2 regions of the Synechococcus sp. PCC 7335 genome follow, and region 2 is predicted to be linked to the other one. Evidence: predicted binding sites of a transcription regulator. Region 2 holds the regulator's gene; the other holds the start of a gene.
The links. The regulator NtcA, encoded in region 2, controls nitrogen genes in cyanobacteria. The targets are predictions, from matches to a motif close to GTANCNNNNGNTAC.
Positions count from the first base shown of each region.

Region 1: S7335_RS11540 (P-II family nitrogen regulator) is a predicted target of NtcA. The motif match lies at 1,411-1,424, and genes of this name have one in related genera.

Region 1 is NZ_DS989904.1:2,650,162-2,653,312, forward strand. Features, by position in the region: gene S7335_RS11535 (folylpolyglutamate synthase/dihydrofolate synthase family protein) at 1-723, opposite strand, end outside; gene S7335_RS11540 (P-II family nitrogen regulator) at 894-1,232, opposite strand; gene S7335_RS25925 (hypothetical protein) at 1,450-2,307, opposite strand; gene S7335_RS11550 (response regulator transcription factor) at 2,637-3,151, opposite strand, start outside.
Region 2 is NZ_DS989904.1:1,443,632-1,446,782, reverse strand. Features, by position in the region: gene S7335_RS06425 (peroxiredoxin-like family protein) at 232-1,071, opposite strand; gene ntcA (global nitrogen regulator NtcA) at 1,521-2,192, shown strand; gene S7335_RS06415 (DUF3084 domain-containing protein) at 2,290-3,151, shown strand, end outside.

The DNA of each region.
Region 1 (3,151 bases), 1.2 Mb from region 2:
TGCCTGCTTCACAGCAGGCTGAACCCATATCAACGGCGCGCCTACTTCTTTGGCTTTAGACTCTACGATAGCGACTGCCTCCGGCGGCAAAGGTCCAACAATCGCCGGAACGCCAGGTTTAAAAATGCCAGCTTTCTCTCCCGCAATCTCTGCTATCGTATCGCCTAGCCTTTGCCAGTGATCGCGGCCAATCGAGACAATCACCGTAGCTAATGGCTGATCGCATACATTAGTCGCATCTAGTCGGCCTCCTAGCCCGACTTCAACGACTGCCACATCAACCTGCTGCTGAGCGAAGTACTGCCAAGCCATCGCAGTAAACACTTCAAACTGGGTAGGAATAGAATCATCTAGCGAATTAGCATTATCTTTTCTCTGAGCGATCGCTTCTTCCACAGAATCTAGCGTCGTCTGCAAAGCTGTCCAGCTAATTGGCGTACCATCTACCCGGATGCGCTCTCGCCAATCTACTAAATGAGGCGACGTATAGCACCCCGTCTTATAGCCCGCTGCTGTTAGAACAGAAGATAGATAGGCACAGACTGATCCTTTGCCATTCGTACCAGCAACGTGAACTATCGGTACCCTACGATGCGGCTCACCTAAGGCGAATAGGACGGATTTAATCCGATCAAGACCTAGCTCCACACCGAAGCGTGCGTATGCTTGCAGACGACTTTCGACCGTTTGCTGAAGCGAACTTGAGGAACTAGGCAGACTCATAAGTAAAGAGACGTAGCGCAAAAAGGCAAAAAAACGAAAGGGAGATAGGTTTCTATCTCCCTTCTAAAACAGTTGGCGGCAAGATACAGGTACTATCTAACTCTAGCGGTTGCTCAAGTTTAGAACCTATATACCACAGACTAACTGACTATAAACTAAACGGCCGCAAACTAAACAGCCTCTAAGTTTTTCTCACCCGTACGAATCCGTACAATCTCATCAACTGGACTAATAAAGATCTTGCCATCACCAATTTCGCCGGTTCGAGCAGATTCAATAATTTTGCTAATGACCATATCGGCCTGAGCATCTTCTACCACAATCTCTAGCTTCAGCTTTTGTAAAAACTCAACGGTATATTCCGAGCCCCGGTATCGCTCTGTTTGCCCCTTCTGACGACCAAATCCTCGCACTTCGGAGACGGTCATACCAACGATACCAGCATTGACTAAGGCAATTTTTACCTCATCTAGCTTGAAAGGACGGATAATTGCTTCAATTCTTTTCATGACTTACGTACTTTTCTCCCAAGGATTCAGCCGATTCTGATGTGTATATGTAGCAAAGTACGAATGCATCGCAACTTTGCTACACAGGTTGCCTACTGCTTTTCTAGCACTTGCGGCGGATATGATTGACCTTAGCAACCTAACAGAATCTATAGCAGAGCAGGGTCACCCTATCACCGTAACAATGAATACAGTATCAGCTCAATCATAGAAGAATCTAACGTCTGCCTAGCAATGGCTTCATAATTAGGAACCCAGCGCCAAAAGCCGTCACAACAATCAACAAAATAGAAAGCGCTAGCCAAATGCCGCTAATCTCTTGCTGAGCGCTCTTTTCTAAGAGAGAGCTATGATGGCTGCCAGATTCTTCTGTGAAGAGCTTAGGCATCATGGCAGAAAACTGAAAGCTTAGCTTAGAGTCTTTCTGAGGCTGTTGGCTAGTATTTTCAGATAGCTTAGAGATTTGTTTCTTGCCAGAACGCCCCGTGGGGTGGCCTTCGCTAATCGGCTGATGCACAAGCGTATGGGTTGATGGCGAAGTAATCTGAGCTGAGGCAGCTGAAGGCTCGTATGGCATTGCGGCCTGATCAATGAGATTAGGGTCAATGAGTTCGAGTAGATGAGAGCGTTGAGTGTTTGGTCTTTCGCCGGTTTGCTTTCCAGTTTTCTTTTCACTTCTTTGCTTTTCGCTCTGTGTTCGATTTGAGCTAGCTGAGGCAGCATCGAGCCTACTGCGTTGGGTGCCAGTGTGTTTGGCGCCAGTGTTCTTAGTGAGAGGTTCTTTCTTATCGCTCCGTAGGCCACTACGCGAGCTGTTGTAAACGCTATTTTTAGCTCCCCTAGTGACACCAGCAGTGTGGCCTAGGCTGACTGCTGCTTGGACAACATGATGAATTTCTTGCTTTAGTCTCTGATTTTGTCTTAGCAGCTGCTCGTTGCGGTTGTTGAGCGAATCAATGACGGCTTTATTCGCCCGCAGCTCGGCGGCTAGCTCTCGATGTACTGACATAGGTACAGAAGGCGCATAATTAGTCGAAGCGGACCGAGTAGACTCAGTGTAGGAGGAAGACTTCATAGGAAGAAATAGGAGTCGCTTATGTGCTTTTGCGTGGGTTTCAAAGCTGATTACAAGAACGAAAATAGGCCGATATTCAACCTTGTTTCAGGACTTGGCAAAAGAGGCAGGGTTAAGTAGTCAAATTAGAGCAACGTTGGTAACATTCGTCAACTGCAAACCCAATGAAATATCCAAAAAGCGGCTGACGCCCAGGCAAGGTAACGAATACGAACATATCAAGTTCGATTAACGCGATTGACTGCCTATTTGTACCCTATTTTGTCCCTGTTCTCTCGTTCTCTTGGTTGCCTTTCTTTCTAGGCCGTACTTTTTCCCAAGAAGGGTACTTAACTCTGCTGAGTGGATTGGAGATGAATCGATTGAGCTAGTAGAGCAGCTTGGGTGCGATCGCGCAATCCTAATCGACTCAGCACACTCGTCACATGGTTTTTCACGGTTCCTTCAGACAAGAACAGCTGCTGTGCAATTTCTTTATTGCTTGCTCCGTTGCCAATGCAGACTAATACCTCGGTTTCTCTAGGCGTTAGCGCAGCGACTTCGGGTGGTAGATCTACTTTATTCGCTTCAAGAGATGTATCGAGCGCACTACTAGCTCGTGTAGATCGCGATACCGGTGGCGCTGCTATGTTTGGCAACGCGCCGATCATCTTTTGGACGATGCCAGGACCAAATTGACTATAGCCCTTAGCGACTGAGCGAATAGCTGCCGCTAGCTCTTCAGAAGGGGTGTCTTTAAGCAAATACCCTTGAGCACCTACTGCCATCGATTGGGCGATGAGCTGATCGTCGTCGAAGGTAGTGAGCACCAAGACCTTGATAGCCGGATAGTGCTTAGAAATCA
Region 2 (3,151 bases):
GTTGAGTGATAAAAACTGAAAGCACACCACACCTTAGATTAAGGAGGTGGTGCTTACAAGTGCGGTGAACAAGCCTCACACCCTTTTATTGAGCGTTAAAGGCGTCTCGTTAGCGGCGTAACTAACCTTCAACGAGACGCCTTCATGTAAGGGGTCTGCAAAAGTGTGTCGGATAGCTCAATAGTGCTGCTAATGGATGTGGTAGTGGTACCAACTGTTAAACATTGTAAATTATATTGCCCTACTCGTAGCGATCGGTTTCCCGTCTGCTGCTTGCCGGTAGTCAGCAACGTAATTCTCTAAGAATGATAGTGGATCGCTCATGTTTTCTGCGAATCCAAGAATATTGTGATCGCGCCACTCATAGACTATCTCTGGAGCGCTCCCACTACTAGCGCCAATCAAGAACGTCGCTCCGCGCTGCGTGAGATACATCGCATCCGGCATATACGTTTGCCAATTACTCAAGACTTCGCTCATATTCCGCAGCCGCAAGGTCGCTAGCTCAAAAGGCCGTTGAAAACCTTTGCCGCCTGCTAATTTAAAGGCGTCGCCGCTGAGTGCGGGGAGTGGCTTCGCTTTGATTACTTCATCATCAGAGATTAGCTGCGGGGCAGATCTATCGCCAATATAGCCACGAAAGACTTCTTTGAGTGTGCCAGGGCTGCCGATGCCAGCGCACATCAGTAGCAGGTTGAGATAGCCACTTTGCCTAGTGCTCAGCCCTGGAAACGAGACAGATAGTCCCTTGTACAAGCTCAGTTGGCGATGGATTGCAGCAGTCGGGTCTATATATAGATGCTCTGGAGGAAACCCTGTATAGTCGCAGAATTTTTGTCCAGCGGTGCGATCGCCAATGGCAACCGCTCTTACTTGGATATTCGCAGCTTCTATGTACGGGCGCTCACGCTGCAACCACCAAGCGTACTCCAACGTATCGAAATCTCCCAGAACTGGCCATACTAGCGCTAGCGTCCACCGGGAAGAGTGGCACGATTGTAACAGCGACCCTAGTTTTCCATCACTGACCCGTTGAAATTCGGCCTCATTTAAACAGGAGTAGGCGTTCATATGATTAGGATTCAATAGAATTAAAACAAGGCGATGAATAGTGCGACGAATAGTCTGACCTTATACTTTGGCTTTGCTTCATGCACGGCGCTTTGCCTGTCAGGTTAGCTGTTGTTGCTGTTATTGTCACTTGAAGCTTTAGAGGATATCTCTTTTCCCGACTCACACAATCTCACACGATAAAGACAGCGGTTCTCTTTGAGCTACCACCAGAACATCATCAGATAGACCTTTCAGCTGCGCTAGGGCATCTTACGCTGATGAGCTGCACACGAATCGTGAATGTATCTTGTGCTTTTCGATACAAACTGTTACTGATGGCATGGGCTTTAGTGTTATGTAGCATAGTGAGCTTCTCGTAACATTTGAGTTTTGCTCTCGTAAAAGCCTTGACTTTTCAACATGCATAGGCCAGCTTAGCCCCGAAATCCCTCTTAATTCTTGTCATCATGGTTGCAGTTCCCAGTTCGCCAATTTCTGATATGTTTCGCTCGTTTGCGGGAGGAACTTTGCCGCCGGTCGTTGAATCGTATGAGCGCAATAAGACGATTTTCTTCCCTGGGGATCCGGCTGAGCGAGTGTATTTTTTAACAAAAGGGGCGGTGAAGCTTTCTCGGGTATACGAGGCAGGTGAAGAAATAACGGTCGCTCTACTGCGTGAGAACAGCGTGTTTGGCGTACTTTCTCTAATTACAGGCGATCGCTCGGACCGGTTTTATCACGCAGTGGCCTTTACGCCGGTTGAGCTTATGTCTTTGCAGGCCGATCAGATGAGCGTGGCACTGAAAGAGCATCCTGAGCTTTCGGCGATGATGCTGCGGGGTCTGTCATCGCGAATCTTACAAACTGAAATGATGATTGAAACTCTGGCCCATCGAGATATGGGGTCGCGCCTAGTAAGCTTCTTGCTCATTCTATGTCGTGATTTTGGAGTACCTGGGAATGAAGGGATCACGGTTGATCTAAAGCTGTCTCACCAGGCGATCGCCGAGGCAATCGGTTCTACACGGGTAACGGTGACTCGTCTACTAGGCGATCTGCGCGAGCAGGGAATGATCTCTATCCACAAGAAAAAAATTACAGTTCATGACCCGGTAACGCTGTCTCAGCAGTTCACCTAGTGGCAAGCGCATAGAGACGAGTGTCTTCGCTTCTCAAGACAATCAGTTACTATCTTGATGCGAGTGATGCGATTTTCTTGCGGCCACACAGGGATGAATGACTGGATTTATATTACTTTTTGCAGTGGCTTGTTTGGGCGGTGTGATTGCTACGGTGGGCGATCGCATCGGCATGAAGGTGGGCAAATCTCGCCTGAGTTTGTTCAACCTGCGTCCGCGTCAGACGGCGACGCTAGTCAGCGTGGTCACTGGAATGGTGGCCTCTTTTTCCACGCTAATGCTGCTGATTGCACTAGATGGCCAACTGCGAAAAGGATTGTTCCAGCTCGATGACATTCAGCAAGAACTGTCCCAAGCTCAAAGAGATTTAGAATCGGCGGTCAATGAGCGAGAGAGCGTAGAAGGGACACTAGAAGAATCGAGGCAGCTACAGTCAGAGGCGCAAGACAGACTTAGGCAAACAAATCGATCTTTACGGACGGCGATCGCCAGAGAAGAAGAAACCCTTAGCAGCCTAATTGAGACACAAGACCAGCTGGAGAGCGTCTCGGCCCAAATCGGAAGTCTGCGCGATGAAATTGGCGGACTGCGGTCCGAGCGGCAGCAGCTAATCGAAGAACGAGCAGCCGTGCGCTCCCAAATTGAGCAGCGTGACCAGGCCCTGCGCTCACGTGATCAAGAACTACAATCACGTGACCAACAGATCGCCCAGCGCGATCAAGAGATTGAGGAACGTGCCCGCCGCCTCAACGATCTCCAAGCTCAGCAAACGCTGCTCACCGAAGAAATTGCCCGCCTAGACGATGAATTTCAGGTTTTACGCTTAGGCAATGTGGCGATTCGCCGAAATGAGACCTTAGCGGTTACGCTAGCGCGTTCTGATTCTGAAGAAGCCGCTCAGCGGGCAGTAGAAGCTGCCCTAGTTCAAGCCAATGCGATCGCGTTGCGAAGTATCTGGC